Regions from separate parts of the Streptomyces sp. NPDC058307 genome, predicted to be linked through region 2. Evidence: riboswitches for the same ligand, from Rfam matches in the RefSeq annotation. Region 2 holds a riboswitch; each other region holds the start of a gene.
What was found. A riboswitch is a leader RNA that binds a small molecule or an ion and turns the genes downstream of it on or off. The one in region 2 is predicted to bind thiamine pyrophosphate.
Positions count from the first base shown of each region.

Region 1: it holds a riboswitch for thiamine pyrophosphate, as region 2 does, so the genes downstream of both, thiC (phosphomethylpyrimidine synthase ThiC) here and ACFVYN_RS24335 (thiamine ABC transporter substrate binding subunit) in region 2, are expected to answer to the same signal.
Region 3: it holds a riboswitch for thiamine pyrophosphate, as region 2 does, so the genes downstream of both, thiO (glycine oxidase ThiO) here and ACFVYN_RS24335 (thiamine ABC transporter substrate binding subunit) in region 2, are expected to answer to the same signal.

Region 1 is NZ_JBHVYZ010000019.1:40,410-45,565, forward strand. Features, by position in the region: gene ACFVYN_RS16355 (metallophosphoesterase) at 1-207, shown strand, start outside; gene ACFVYN_RS16360 (hypothetical protein) at 401-1,264, shown strand; gene thiC (phosphomethylpyrimidine synthase ThiC) at 1,356-3,134, opposite strand; TPP riboswitch at 3,127-3,316, opposite strand; gene ACFVYN_RS16370 (YibE/F family protein) at 3,388-5,103, shown strand.
Region 2 is NZ_JBHVYZ010000035.1:70,266-75,421, reverse strand. Features, by position in the region: gene ACFVYN_RS24345 (ABC transporter ATP-binding protein) at 1-983, opposite strand, end outside; gene ACFVYN_RS24340 (ABC transporter permease) at 983-2,653, opposite strand; gene ACFVYN_RS24335 (thiamine ABC transporter substrate binding subunit) at 2,629-3,699, opposite strand; TPP riboswitch at 3,696-3,803, opposite strand; gene rlmN (23S rRNA (adenine(2503)-C(2))-methyltransferase RlmN) at 3,831-4,937, opposite strand; gene ACFVYN_RS24325 (hypothetical protein) at 4,975-5,156, opposite strand, start outside.
Region 3 is NZ_JBHVYZ010000007.1:142,225-147,380, reverse strand. Features, by position in the region: gene pknB (Stk1 family PASTA domain-containing Ser/Thr kinase) at 1-652, opposite strand, end outside; gene ACFVYN_RS08165 (thiazole synthase) at 920-1,717, opposite strand; gene thiS (sulfur carrier protein ThiS) at 1,721-1,921, opposite strand; gene thiO (glycine oxidase ThiO) at 1,918-3,075, opposite strand; TPP riboswitch at 3,073-3,184, opposite strand; gene ACFVYN_RS08150 (hypothetical protein) at 3,237-3,587, shown strand; gene ACFVYN_RS08145 (NAD(P)/FAD-dependent oxidoreductase) at 3,620-4,834, shown strand.

The DNA of each region.
Region 1 (5,156 bases), on a different contig from region 2:
GACACATACGGCGGCACCCGCATCGTTCACGGCCACAGCCCGATCCCCTATCTGCTCGGCGAAGTGGGCTCCGAGGACGACAAGGAGGAATCCGGTCCGGTGGTCGAGGGACCGCACGTCTACGCCGACGGACTGGCCATCGCGATGGACGGCGGGGTGACCATGGCCGGAAAACTGCTGGTCCAGCAACTGCCCCTGGATATCTGAAGCTTCACAGGGCAGAGGTTCCCCCAGGACGGACCGACCGTCGACCGCGCAGGCCAGGGGCCAATTTCTGGAAACCCCCTGTCACCCTGTGCCGTGCCCGCTCTACCATCTGCTTATCCGTAGCAGGCTCCCCTCCGTTTCTGCCCGACGGCTCGTTGGCATGCGAGCCCCAAGCCCTACGGAGCATCGGGGGATGCACATGAACAGCGTTCCGCAGCACCTGCACAGCGAGGACCGCCAGGAGTACGAGCGGATCCTCGACGAGGCGCTGCGCTCCGCACCACACCGTCCCGAACTGGCCGCGGTCGGACAGCGGCTGAATCCCGAACAGCTGCGCACCATGGCGCTCAACGCCACCGCGCTCATCACGGCGGCCGCGGCGACCGAGTACCAGCACTACGTGAAGGTCCGCGAGGAACAGCGCCGCCCGTCGACGCCGTCCACCCTGTCGTCCGTGCACGAACCCGGCCCCGCCGACTCGGGCACGGGTGCGATGGGGCTCGCCACCGCCATGGGAGAGGTCGCCGAGACCGCCGGTGCGGGCGCCGTCGCCGTCGCCGCCGTTCTGACGCCCGTCCTCGCCGGAATCGCCGCGGCGATCTTCCTGCTCGTGGGTTACGTCCTCCAGATGCTCAGCCCACCGCCGGCGTTCGCCCACGCGATGATCACCATCGGATGGGTGTTCGGCGCCCTGACCGCGGCCGCGATCCTGGTCGCCGCCTGCGGCCTGCTGCTCACCGCGCTGCACAACCGGCCCTCGCCGGACGCGGGGTACGGCGAGCTCAGCGAGGAGGTGGCACGGGCGAGGGACGCCTGGCGCGAGGCCCTGCTGGAACGCGGCCTCCTCCCTTTCCTCAGAGAAGCCCTGGCCGATCCCGGCACCGCCGCACTGCACCACACGGCACCGCCCGCACCACCCAGCCGGATGCCCAGCCTCGGCTACGACCGCCCGGGCTTCAGCAGCCCGGACGACGGAGCCTCCGGTGCCCGCCCGAGCTTCACCAGCCCGGACTACACCAGCCCGGACTTCGGGGGGCCGGAACACCAGCCGGAGTAACTCCCGGCACAGCCCCTCGGCTTGCGCCCCCACCACGGGGAGCGCAAGCCGAAGACCCGGCCGCGGGCCACCCGCCGGCGGCTCGCCTACCTCAGTCGGCGATCGGCAGATAAACCCGGTTGCCCGCCGCCGCGAACTCCTTCGACTTCTGGGCCATCCCCTCCTCGATCTCCTCCTGACTGCCGCCGTGACGGCGGCGGATGTCCTGGGAGATCTTCATCGAGCAGAACTTCGGCCCGCACATGGAGCAGAAGTGGGCCGTCTTGGCCGGTTCGGCCGGGAGGGTCTCGTCGTGGAACTCCCGGGCCGTGTCGGGGTCGAGGGCCAGGTTGAACTGGTCCTCCCAGCGGAACTCGAAGCGGGCGTCGGAGAGGGCGTCGTCCCACTCCTGGGCGCCCGGGTGTCCCTTGGCGAGGTCGGCCGCGTGGGCGGCGATCTTGTAGGTGATGACCCCCGTCTTGACGTCGTCCCGGTTGGGCAGGCCCAGGTGCTCCTTGGGCGTGACGTAGCAGAGCATCGCGGTGCCCCACCAGGCGATCATCGCGGCACCTATGCCGGAGGTGATGTGGTCGTAGGCCGGCGCGACGTCAGTGGTCAGCGGGCCGAGCGTATAGAACGGAGCTTCATCGCAGATCTCCTGCTGAAGGTCGATGTTCTCCTTGATCTTGTGCATCGGGACGTGTCCCGGGCCCTCGATCATGGTCTGTACGTTGAAACGCTTCGCGATCCGGTTGAGTTCCCCGAGGGTGCGCAACTCCGCGAACTGCGCCTCGTCGTTGGCGTCCGCGATCGACCCGGGCCTGAGGCCGTCGCCCAGCGAGTACGTGACGTCGTAGGCGGCGAGGATCTCGCACAGTTCCTCGAAGTTCTCGTACAGGAACGACTCCTTGTGGTGCGCCAGGCACCACGCCGCCATGATCGAGCCGCCACGCGAGACGATGCCCGTCTTGCGGTTCGCGGTCAGGGGTACGTACGACAGGCGCACGCCCGCGTGAACTGTCATGTAGTCCACGCCCTGCTCGGCCTGCTTGATGACCGTGTCCTTGTAGATCTCCCAGGTCAGCTCCTCGGCGCGGCCGTCGACCTTCTCCAGGGCCTGGTAGAGCGGCACCGTGCCGATGGGGACGGGGGAGTTGCGCAGCACCCACTCACGGGTGGTGTGGATGTTGCGGCCGGTGGACAGGTCCATGACCGTGTCGGCGCCCCAGCGGGTCGCCCAGGTCATCTTCTCCACCTCCTCCTCGATGGAGGACGTCACCGCGGAGTTGCCGATGTTGGCGTTCACCTTCACCAGGAACCGCTTGCCGATGATCATCGGCTCGATCTCCGGGTGGTTGACGTTCGCCGGCAGCACCGCGCGGCCCGCCGCGATCTCCTCACGCACGACTTCGGGAGAGACGTTCTCCCGGATGGCCACGTACTCCATCTCCGGTGTGATCTCGCCGCGGCGGGCGTAGGCGAGCTGTGTGACCGCCTTGCCGTCACGGCTGCGGCGCGGCTGGCGGGACCGCCCCGGGAAGACCGCGTCGAGGTTGCGGAGGCCACCCCGTGGTGAGGTGTGCTTGATCCCGTCGTCCTCGGGGCGCACGGGACGGCCCGCGTACTCCTCGGTGTCTCCGCGGGCGATGATCCAGTTCTCCCGCAGAGGCACAAGTCCCCGGCGGACGTCCGTCTCGGTCAGCGGATCGGTGTACGGGCCCGACGTGTCGTACAGCGTGACCGACTGCCCGTTGGTGAGGTGCACCTGACGGACTGGCACCCGCAGATCGGGGCGCGAGCCCTCGATGTACGCCTTGTGCCAGCCGATGGACTTCCCGGCCTCCCCGTCCAGCTGGTCGGAGGCAGGCGTGCGCGCGTCCTTGATGGTCATGAGACCTACTCCCTACGCCGGCATTACCCGGTAACAGGTTCGGCGGTCGACGCAGCGGTTTCCGTCTGCCGACGTTTCGTGGGGAACGTCACTCGCTTGAGATGACGTTCCACGTGAAACATCGCTGGGACGGAGGTCAGCGCCCTCTCAGCCCGGTGCTCCGAGCTCCCGCGTGTACAAAGGTGGCTCCACGCTAGCGTCAATTCGGGCGCGCTGAACAGAGGGCCCCTGTCGCTCTTGCGATGATCGGTCGGTGACCACGACGCATCAGCCCCCGTACCCGCCTCCCGAGCCTCCGCGCCGACCGGGCTCCGGAAACGGCCCCGGGCCCGGGCCCGGCCCCGGCAGCGGCTCCCGCGGTGGCTTCGCAGACGGCGGGGGAGGCCTGGCGGGCGGGGTCGGGGGCTGGCGCGAGCATGAACACGAGCACGATGGCGCGTATGGCGGCGGTCACGGCCACGGTCAGGCCGCGAATCATGGGGGCCGGGGCGGTGGTGGCAGTGCGGGTGGTGGCGATGGCGGCGGCGGTGGCCGTGGCGACGAGGGACACGGGCACAGTTCTGGTGACGGGCGAGGCCCAGGTGACCCGCACGGGCATGGGAGCGGGTCCGGCTCCGGCGGGGGGCACGGCCACTCGCACAGTCATGCTCATGGACCGGCAACTCCCGTCTCCAAGCACCTGCGCAAGGTCATCGCGGCGATCCTCATCCCGTTCGGGGTAGCCGTTGTGGTGGGGCTCGGGGTGCTGTGGCCCGGTGGCGCCCCGGCGCACGCACGCACCGGAGTCGGCTTCGACCGGCAGACCCAGCAGGCCACGGTCAGCAAGGTCGTGAGTGTCAGCTGCAAGTCGGTGAACGCCTCGGGTGAGGCCCCGACCGGGGACACCTCCACCGCCGAGGGCTCCTCCGCCGAGCAACAGGCGAACGGCACCTGCAAGAAGGCGACGATCCGGGTCGACACCGGCGACGACAAGGGCCGCACCTTCACGGAGATCGTCCAGCCGGACCAGTCACGGCAGTTGCACGAGGGCGAGAAGGTCGTGGTCGCGTACGAGCCTTCCGCGCCCAGGGACTTGCAGTACTCGGTCGCCGACGTGAACCGCAGGTTCCCGATGGGGCTGCTCGCCGGTATCTTCGCGCTCGCCGTCGTGGTCGTCGGGCGGCTGCGCGGAGTCATGGCGCTGGTCGCCCTGGCCATCAGCTTCATGGTGTTGAACTTCTTCATCCTGCCCGCGATCCTCCAGGGCTCGGACCCCCTGCTTGTGGCGGTGATCGGGGCGAGCGCCATCATGCTGATCGCCCTCTACCTGTGCCACGGTCTGTCGGCCCGTACCTCCGTGGCGGTACTGGGAACGCTGATCTCGCTGGTGCTGATCGGGATCCTCGGCTCGGAGTTCATCGGCTGGGCAGCGCTCACGGGCAACACGGACGACAACACCGGGCTCATCCACGGGCTGTACCCGTCGATCGACATGAGCGGTCTGCTGCTCGCCGGCGTCATCATCGGCTCGCTCGGTGTCCTGGACGACGTGACCGTCACGCAGACCTCGGCGGTCTGGGAGCTGCACGAGGCCAACCCGACGATGGGCTGGCGCGGGCTGTACCGCGCGGGTATCCGGATCGGACGCGACCACATCGCGTCCGTCGTCAACACCCTCGTCCTCGCCTACGCCGGCGCCGCGCTGCCGCTGCTGCTGCTCTTCTCCATCGCACAGTCCAGCGTGGGGACCGTGGCCAACAGTGAGCTGGTGGCGGAGGAGATCGTGCGCACGCTGGTCGGCTCGATCGGTCTCGTCGCCTCGGTACCGGTCACCACGGTCCTCGCGGCCCTGGTGGTCTCGGCCGACCGACCGGGGGCGGAGGTGGCGGGAGTGGCTGCGCCCGTACCGGTGACCAGTACAAGCGCTGGCACGGCCGACAGCCGTCCGGCAACGGGACGCGGGGGGAAGGGGCGGAGGCGCAAGCACTGAGGGGGGTCGAGGGTCGGGCCGGGGTTCCGGCTCCCGGGCTCCGATCCGGGTTC
Region 2 (5,156 bases):
ACCACGTCCCCGACCTCCGGCGCCTCGCGCAGCGCACACGCGGCCTCGAGCCGCGGCCCGCCGCCTTCTGAGGGATGCAGGTGTACGGCGACGTGCGTGCCCTTGAAGGTGCGCGCGCCGACCGTGCAGCGCAGGCCCTCGTCCGCCGCCACGAGCCGCACCCCCGCGGGCCGCACCAGCACGCTCCGAGCCCCCTGGGCGGCTCCCGACGGCACCGGCACCTTGCCCCACGCCGTGTCCGCGGCCTCGCCTGTCACCGTGCCCTCGACCACGTTCTCGAAGCCGAGGAAGCGCGCCACGAACTCGTCCGCCGGCCGCTGCCACACCTCGAGCGGCGTACCGGACTGGGCGATCCGCCCGTCCCGCATCACCACGACCCGGTCGGCGAGCGCGAAGGCCTCCCCCTGGTCGTGGGTGACCGCGAGCACCGTGGTGCCCAACCGCCCGAACAACTCCCGCAGTTCGACGACCAGCCGCTCCCGCAGGGAACGGTCCAGCTGCCCGAGCGGTTCGTCGAGCATCAGCAACCGGGGCCGGGGAGCCAGCGCCCGGGCCAGCGCGACCCGCTGCTGCTCACCACCCGAGAGCGCGGCGACGGCACGGCGGCCCGCGCCCGGAAGCCCGACGAGGTCGAGCAACTCCCGCACCCGCTCCTCCTGTTGGGCCCTGGAAGCCCGCTGCATCCGCAGTCCGAAGGCCACGTTGGCGCCCACGTCCCGCTGCGGGAACAGCTGATGGTCCTGGAACATCAGCCCGACCCCGCGCTTGTGCGCGGGCACCCCGCCCTGGTCGCGTCCGTCGAGCAGGACCCGTCCTCCGTCGAGCGGTTGAAGCCCGGCCACCGCCCGCAGCAGCGTCGACTTCCCGCTCCCGCTGGGCCCGAGCACGCACACGAGCTCGTGCTCGGCGACATCGAGACCGACCCCGTCGAGCACGGCCCGCCCGCCGAACCGCACCGTCGCGTCCTCAAGGCTCAGCAGCATCAGAACTCCCCGGTCCGGTCGGTCCGCAGCCGTTCGAGCACCAGCAGCGCCACCGCGCACACCACCATCAGGATCGTCGAAAGAGCCATCGCCTGGCCGTAGTTGAGATCACCGGCCCGCCCGAGCAGCCGGGCCACGGCGACCGGCAGGGTCGGGTTGTCGGGCCGTGCGATGAACACGGTCGCCCCGAACTCGCCCAGCGACACGGCGAAGGCGAAGCCCGCCGCGATCAGCAACGCCCGCCGCACCATGGGCAGGTCCACCTCCCGCCACACCCGCCACGGCGAGGCCCCGAGCACGGCCGCGGCCTCCCGCAGCCGGTGGTCCACGGCCCGCAGCACGGGCAGCATGGTCCGCACCACGAAGGGCACCCCGACCAGCGCCTGGGCGAGCGGCACCAGGATCCAGGACTGCCTCAGGTCCAGCGGCGGCTCGTCGAGGGAGATCAGGAACCCGAAGCCCACGGTCACCGCGGACACCCCGAGCGGCAGCATCAGCAGCGCGTCGAAGCCCCGTACGAACCGGCCCGCGTCCCGCCGCGTCAACGCGGCCGCCGCGAGACCCCCGACCGCCACCGCGATGGCGGTCGCGACGAGGGCGTACTCCAGCGAGTTCCCGACCGCCTCGATCGGCGCGACGAGGAAGATCCCGCCGTCGCTGTCGGTCAGCGCCCGGTAGTAGCCGAAGCCGGGGGCATCCAGCGACCGCTGGACGAGCACGGCGAGCGGCAGCACGAGGAGTACGGCGACACAGCCCACGACCCCGGCCAGCAGGCCCCACTGCCCCGCCCCGCGCGGCCGCCGGGCGGTCACGGACGCGTCCACGAGCCGCAGCGCGGTCTCCCGGCGCCGCACGGTCCACGCGTGCAGGGCGAGGACCGCGCCCACCGCGACGAACTGGATCAGCGTCAGCACGGCGGCCGTGGACAGGTCGAAGATCTCGGAGGTCTGCCGGTAGATCTCCACTTCGAGGGTCGAGAACGTCGGCCCGCCGAGGATCTGCACGACCCCGAAGGAGGTGAACGTGAACAGGAAGACCATCAGCGCGGCGGCGGCCACCGCGGGCGCGAGCGCGGGCAGGGTGACGGTCCGCCAGGCCCTGAGCCGGGACGCGCCCAGCATCCGCGCGGCCTCCTCCTGACGCGGGTCCAGCTGGGCCCACAGTCCGCCGACGGTCCGTACGACGACCGCGTAGTTGAAGAAGACGTGCGCGAGCAGGATCGCCCACACGGTGGTGTCCAGCCGTACGCCCCACAGGTCGTCCAGCAGCCCGCCGCGCCCCACCAGCGCCAGGAAGGCCGTACCGACGACGACCGTCGGCAGCACGAAGGGGACGGTGACCACGGCCCGCAGGATCTGCTTGCCGGGGAAGTCGAAGCGCGCGAAGACGTACGCGCCGGGGAGTGCGACCAGGAGCGTGAGCGCGGTCGAGGCGAGCGCCTGCCAGGTGGTGAACCACAGGACGTGCCGGATGTCCGGCTGAGTGAGGACGTCGGTGATCCGGCCGAACTGCCAGGCCCCGCCCGCCTTGAGTCCGCGCGTGACGATCGCGGCGACGGGATAGGCGAAGAAGACGGCGAAGAACGCGACGGGCACGGCCACGAGCCCGAGCCGGGCCGCCGCGTTCGTGACGCCCTTGCGGGGCCTTACTTCAGTACGAGCGAGGTCCATGACTTGACCCAGTCGTCACGGTTGTCGGCGATCTTCGCCGGGTCCATGGTCTCGGGATCCTTGGCCTGCGGACCGTACGCGGTGAACTCGGCCGGCACCTTGGCGCCCTCCACCACCGGATACACGAACATGTTGAGCGGCATGTCCTGCTGGAACTCCTTGGTGAGCAGGAAGTCCAGGAACGCCTTGCCGCCCTTGGTGTTCTTCGCGTTGCTCAGCAGCCCCGCGTACTCGATCTGCCGGAAGCAGGTGCCCTGCGCCACCCCGGTGGGGGCGGTCTTCGGCTTCGGGTCGGCGTAGATCACCTCGGCGGGCGGCGAGGAGGCGTACGACACGACGAGCGGCCGGTCGGCCTTCGCCTTCCTGCCCCCGGCGGAACCGGAGAACTCCTCGTTGTAGGCCTGCTCCCAGCCGTCGACGACCTTGACGCCGTTGGCCTTGAGCTTCTTCCAGTAACCCTTCCAGCCGTCGTCGCCGTACTTCGCGGCGCTCCCGAGCAGGAACCCGAGACCCGGCGAGGAGGTGGAGGCGTTCTCGGTGACGAGGAGGTTCTTGTAGGCGGGCTTGACCAGATCGTCGTACGACGTCGGCGGGGCCAGCTTGTGCTCGCTGAAGTAGGCCTTGTCGTAGTTGACGCAGATGTCGCCGGTGTCGATGGGCGTGACCTTGTCGCCGTCGACCCGGTACCCGGCCTCGATCCCGTCCGCGCCCTTGGCCTCGTAGGACTGGAAGAGGCCGTTGTCGAGCGCGCGGGAGAGCAGGGTGTTGTCGACGCCGAAGAAGACATCACCCTGCGGGTTGTCCTTGGTGAGGATGGCCTTGTTGACGGCCTGCCCGGCGTCGCCGTCCTCCAGGACCCTGACCTTGTACCCGGACTTCTTCTCGAAGTCGGCGAGGACGCTCTTGGAGACGGCCCACGAGTCGTGGCTGACCAAAGTGACGGTCTTGGAGCCGGACCCGCCGGATCCGGAGGACGACGACCCGCACGCGGACAGCGTGACCAGGCCGAGGCCCACGACGACAGCACAGAACTTCTTGTTGTTCACGGTGATGACCGAACTTCCTACCCAGAATGACCTGGGCGAGGTTCAGAGGGTCTGCGGCCCGATTGCCGCACTCTCAGCGCTGTGGCGCTCCCCTGTCGGATATGAAGATGTACGTACGTACGGTCGTCAGACTACCGCTCGGTGGCCGCGAGCTGGCCACAGGCCCCGTCGATCTCCTGCCCACGGGTGTCCCGGACCGTCACCGGCACACCATGGGCGGCGATGGCCTCCACGAACGCCTTCTCGTCCTCGGGCCGGGAGGCGGTCCACTTGGACCCGGGGGTCGGGTTCAGCGGGATGAGGTTGACGTGCACGGGCTTGCCCTTGAGCAGCCGTCCCAGCCGGTCGCCGCGCCAGGCCTGGTCGTTGATGTCCCGGATCAGCGCGTACTCGATGGACAGCCGACGCCCGGACTTCGCCGCGTACTCCCAGCCGGCGTCGAGGACCTCGCGCACCTTCCACCGCGTGTTCACGGGGACGAGGGTGTCGCGCAGCTCGTCGTCGGGGGCGTGCAGGGAGATCGCGAGCCGGCACTTGAAGCCTTCGTCGGAGAACCGGTGAATGGCGGGCACGAGCCCCACGGTCGACACGGTGATGCCACGCTGCGAGAGCCCGAGCCCGTCGGGGGCGGGATCGGTGAGCGCGCGAATGGAGCCGACGACCCGCTTGTAGTTGGCGAGCGGCTCGCCCATCCCCATGAAGACGATGTTGGACAGCCGGGCGGGGCCGCCCGGAACCTCCCCGTCCCGCAGCGCCCGCATCCCGTCCACGATCTGGTGGACGATCTCGGCGGTGGACAGATTGCGGTCGAGCCCGGCCTGTCCGGTGGCACAGAAGGGGCAGTTCATGCCACAGCCCGCCTGCGAGCTGATGCACATGGTCACCCGGTCCGGGTACCGCATCAGCACCGACTCCACGAGCGTCCCGTCGAACAGCCGCCACAGCGTCTTGCGCGTGGTCCCCTGGTCGGTCGACAGATGCCGTACGACGGTCATCAGCTCCGGAAGCAACGCCTCCTGGAGCTTGCCGCGCGCGCCGGCGGGGATGTCCGTCCACTCCGCCGGGTCGTGCGCGAACCGCGCGAAGTAGTGCTGCGAGAGCTGCTTCGCACGAAACGGCTTCTCCCCGATCCCGGCCACGACCTCCTTGCGCTCGGCGGGCGTGAGGTCGGCGAGATGCCGCGGCGGCTTCTTGGCTCCGCGGGGGGCGACGAAAGTGAGTTCTCCGGGCTTAGGCATGGCTGTACCAGTGTCGCAGATCATCCGGGCCCCCCGATCAGAGGAGCTGGGCACCGCCGTACGAGACAGTCAGGCCGAAGAGGATGATGACCGGCCCGATCACGTAGCCGCCCCACTTTCTGTCCGCGATGCCCCGCACCAGCACGACGCTCAGGACGACGCCGAGTATCACGATGCAGACGCCGAAGATCAGGATCAGAAATCCGATCAGGCCGGTCC
Region 3 (5,156 bases), on a different contig from region 2:
CGTGCGGCTGGGTGCCGGTCAGCATCTCGTACAGGACGACACCGCACGCGTACACGTCGACGCGGGGGTCCGCGGCGCCCGGCTGCTCGATCTGCTCGGGTGAGAGATAGGACACGGTGCCGAGCACGGCTCCGGTGCTGCGGGTCACGGTGTCGACGGACCGCACGAGACCGAAGTCGGCGACCTTGACCCGGCCGTCGTCCCCTATCAGGACGTTCTCCGGCTTCATGTCCCGGTGCACGAAACCGGCGCGGTGCGCGGCGCCGAGCGCGGCGAGCACCGGCTCCAGGATGTCCAGGGCGGCGCGCGGCTGCAGGGCCCCGCGCTCGCGCAGCACGTCACGCAGGGTGCAGCCGGCGATGTACTCCATGGCGAGATAGACGTACGACCCGTCGGTGCCCTGGTCGAAGACCTGCACCACGTTGGGGTGAGCCAGTCGGGCGACGGACTTGGCCTCCCGGATGAACCGCTCGACGAAGGTCCCGTCCGCCGCGAGCGCGGGGTGCATCACCTTGAGTGCGAGCACGCGGTCCAGGCGGGTGTCCAGGGCCCGGTAGACCGTGGCCATCCCGCCGACCGCGATCCGCGCGTCCACGCGGTAGCGGCCGTCGAGCACCTGCCCGACCAGCGGGTCCTGAAGGGTCGTATCCACGCAGGCGAGTGTACGAGCCGTCGCTGACAGACCCTCCGGTTCGGCCGGATCGGGGCGCGACTGCAGCCGAGCTGTGACGAGGATCGCACGTGGGTGGATGGGCGCCTCTTGAGGCAGGCGCACCGGGCGCGCACCCTGCGGGGCGCGGGGAACTGCGCGACCGGCCACGACATCGCCGCACCCGCAAGACGGCCCGGCGAGGCACATCCTGGGGCGCGACTCACAAGGAGGCTCACAAGACGGCTCAGGGGCGGCTCACGGCGCGGCTCACTGAAAAGCCGGCCGCTCCGGATCCAACGCCGCCAAGCCCTCCGCCGGAGACGACGCCTCGGCGAAGTGCCGCCGGGGAATCCGCCCCGCCAGCCGTGCCAGCCGCCCCGCCTCCACCGCATGCCGCATCGCATGCGCCATCAGCTCCGGCTCCTGTGCCCGCGTCACCGCCGAGGCGAGCATCACACCCGCGCACCCCAGTTCCATCGCCAGGGCCGCGTCCGACGCCGTGCCCGCCCCCGCGTCCAGGATTACCGGCACGCGCGCGTGCTCGACGATCAGCTGGAAGTTGTGCGGGTTGCGGATGCCGAGGCCGGAGCCGATCGGTGAACCCAGCGGCATGATCGCCGCGCAGCCCACGTCCTCCAGCTTGCGGGCCAGCACGGGGTCGTCGTTCGTGTACGGCAGTACCGTGAAGCCGTCGTCGACCAGCGTCTCCGCGGCGTCCAGCAGCTCGATGGGGTCCGGCAGCAGGGTGCGCTCGTCGGCGATCACCTCCAGCTTGACCAGGTCGGTGCCGAGCGCCTCACGCGCGAGGCGGGCCGTCAGGACGGCCTCCCCGGCGGTGAAGCAGCCCGCCGTGTTCGGGAGCACCCGGATGCCGAGCTTCTCCAGTACGGACAGCACCGAGCCGTGCACGGAGGGGTTCACGCGCCGCATCGCGACCGTCGTCAGCTCCGTGCCGGAGGCGACCAGTGCCCGCTCCAGCACCTCCAGGCTGGGCGCCCCGCCGGTGCCCATGATCAGCCGGGACGAGAAGGACGTACCGCCGATGACGAAGGGATCGTCGGCCATGGGTCAGCCTCCTTGGACGGCGGTGAGGACTTCCACGCGGTCTCCCTCGGCGAGGGGCGTCGAGGGCCACTGGGCGCGCGGGACGACGGTCTCGTTGAGCGCGGCGGCCACCCCGGAGGGCGCCGGCGTCAGCGCCCGCACGACGGTGTCGAGAGCCGTGCCGGGAGCGAACTCCCGCGGCTCCCCGTTGACGGAGATGTTCATGCCGGCTGCTCCACGGACTGAAGGAAACGCCTCGGGGTGAACGGGAGGGCCACCTCCGGCAGTTCACCGGTCGTCAGCGCGTGCGCCATCGCGTCCCCGGTGACCGGTGTCAGCAGCACGCCGTTGCGGTAGTGCCCGGTGGCGAGGAGGAGGCCGGGAAGTTCCGTCGGGCCGAGCAGCGGGGCGTTGTCCGGCGAGCCCGGGCGCAGTCCCGCGCGGGTCTCCGTCAGCGGCAGCTCGGTGATGCCGGGGACCAGTTCGTGCGCGTCCCGCAGCAGCTCGTACACCCCGCCCGCGGTCACCGTCGTGTCCCAGCCCAGCTCCTCGCTGGTCGCGCCGATCACCAGCTCGCCGCTCTCGCGCGGCACCAGATAGACCTGGCTGCCGCGCACGACGGCCCGCACGGTACGGCTCAGAAAGGGCGCGTAGCGGGGCGGCACGGTCAGACGCAGCACCTGCCCCTTCACAGGCCGCACGGGAGGCAGGAGGGCCGGTGGGACCCCTTCCAGACGGCCGCTGAGGCTTCCGGCGGCGAGCACCACCTGATCCGCCGCCAGTTCCTCGCCGTCCGTGGTGGTGACCCCGGCGGCGCGGTCCCCCTCGACCCGGAGACGCCGGGCCCAGGTGCGGTGGAAGCCCACGCCCGCGTGCTCGCACGCGGCCAGCAACGCGCGCGTGAGACGGCGCGGATCGATCTGGTGGTCGCCGTCCACCCGCAGCCCACCCCGCACCCCCGGCGCGAGCATCGGCTCCAGCCGCCGGCACTCCCGGCCGGACAGCCACTCCGACTCCAGCCCCGACTGCCGCTGGAGCGCGTGCAGTTCGCGCAGGTGGGCGCGGTCGTCGGCGTCCAGGGCGACGGCGAGCGTGCCGCACCGGCGGTAACCGAGATCCTGTCCGGTCAGTTCGGTGAGCTCGGCCGCGAAGGCGGGATAGCGGTGGGCGGAGGCGAGGTTCAGACCCAGCAGAGTCTGCTCGCCGTAGTGCAGTTCGGTGACCGCGGCCAGCATCCCGGCGGCCACCTGGGCGGCCCCGCCGCCCGGTTCGGGGTCCACGACGGCCGTACTGAGACCGCGCTGCGCTGCCCGCCAGGCCGTCACCAGGCCGATGATGCCGCCCCCGACGACGAGGACGTCTGACGTATGTGAGGACATGGGCGTCCAGCCCCTCCCTTCGCCGGCATGACCCGGATCAGGTTCGTACGGTCGGAGGCCGCCAGCCTCCCTCTCAGCCCGGTGCGTCCGGGCTCCCGCGAGTGCTCTACGTTGGCCACCCTAGCCCGTGCCCGTGCGCCTCTGTAAGGGAGCCTTCCGTCATGCCCCGCTCGCTCGACGGTCTCGTCCTCGCCCCGGTGGCCGATCAGGCACCGGGTCAGGTGGGGACGCGGACCCGGTTTACGTACCACGAGAAGGACGGGGAGATCTGGGCCGAGTACGCGGGCGGCGACGTCGTCCGCGGACATCTCGTCGGCACGCGCGCGGGGGACCGTCTCGACTTCCGGTACGTCCAGCTCAAGCCTGACGGAACGACGTCCTGCGGGCACTGTGTCTCGACGGTCGTGGAGCTCGCCGACGGCCGGGTGCGGCTGGAGGAGACGTGGGAGTGGGAGTCGCAGCAGGGCAGCGGGACGAGCGTTGTGGAGCAGGTCACGGAGCACGACTCCTGACTGACTGATTGTCAGGTGACTATGGTGATCAAATGAGCGAGCAGACGCAGGCGCAGCGGCGGGTGGTCGTGGTCGGCGCGGGCATGGCCGGGGTGCAGACCGCGGTCGCCCTGCGTGAACAGGGCTTCACCGGAACCGTCACGCTGATCGGCGCGGAGCCCCATCAGCCGTACGACCGTCCGCCGCTCTCCAAGGCCGTGCTGCTGGGCAAGGCCGAGGGCTCCGCCTTCGACGTGGACTTCGAGGCACTCGACATCGAACTGCTGCTCGGCCGCGAGGCGCTGGGCGTGCGCCCCGACGCGCACGAGCTGGACACCGAGGCCGGGCCCTTCCCGTACGACGTCCTGGTCATCGCCACCGGTGCCGAACCGATCCGGCTGCCCGGCACGGAGGGCGTGCCCGGCGTGCATCTGCTGCGCACCCTGGACGACGCCGAGCGGCTGCGCCCCGTGCTCGCCCGGCAGCACGACATCGTGGTCGTCGGCGCGGGCTGGATCGGCGCCGAGTTCGCCACCGCCGCGCTCGAGTCGGGCTGCGCGGTGACGGTCGTGGAAGCCGCCGACCGGCCCCTCGCGGGCGCGCTGCCCGTCGAGGTGGCCGCGCCGATGACTTCCTGGTACGCCGACGCGGGGGCCGTTCTGCGGACGAACGCGCGCGTGGAGCGCGTCGAGCCGGGCGCGGTCGTCCTGGACGACGGTTCGCGGGTGGCCGCAGGCGCGGTCGTGGTCGGTGTCGGAGCCCGGCCCGCCACGGCCTGGCTCGCCGGTTCCGGCATCGAGCTCGGCGCGCACCGCGAGGTCCTCGCCGACGACCGGCTGCGCACCTCCGCGCCGGCCGTCTACGCGGTCGGCGACTGCGCCTCCTTCCCCTCGGCGAGGTACGGCGAGCGGCTCCTGGTCCACCACTGGGACAACGCCCTCCAGGGCCCCCGCACGGTGGCCGCCGACATCCTGGGCGAGACCCCCACCGTCTACGACCCGGTCCCGTACTTCTGGTCCGAGCAGTTCGGCCGCTTCGTCCAGTACGCCGGCCACCACGCGTCCGCCGACACGACCCTGTGGCGCGGCGAGCCGTCCGGCCCCGCCTGGACGGTGTGCTGGCTGCGCGAGAACCGCCTGGTGGCCCTCCTGGCGGTGGGCCGCCCCCGCGACCTGGCCCAGGGCCGCCGCCTGATCGAGGCGGGCACGGAGATGAACCCGGAACTCCTGACAGACCCGGCGAGGCCCCTGAAGGCAGCGACGGCGTAAGGGCCCGGCGGTTCCGGAGGCCACGGTGGTCGGCGATGGCGCCAGGCCGTCCCGTACGCCGCCGCCGGCGACCACGGCGGAGACGGACAGCCGGGTCCTGCCCGGCCAAGGCGATTCCATCGCGGCGAGACGCTCGGCGAGTCGCTCGGCGGTGCGGTCGGGTGGTGCTTGACGCGTCTGACCTGCTGCCGGCCTCGCTTCGAGCTCTCTGGGCAGGGCGCCGCGCAACCGGACGCACCCGGCGATCACCGTGGCGCGTCGCCCCGCGGCGTAGTCCGGCGGCTCAGCCGGGCGCTGCTCGACGCCGCTGACCTGCTGTCGG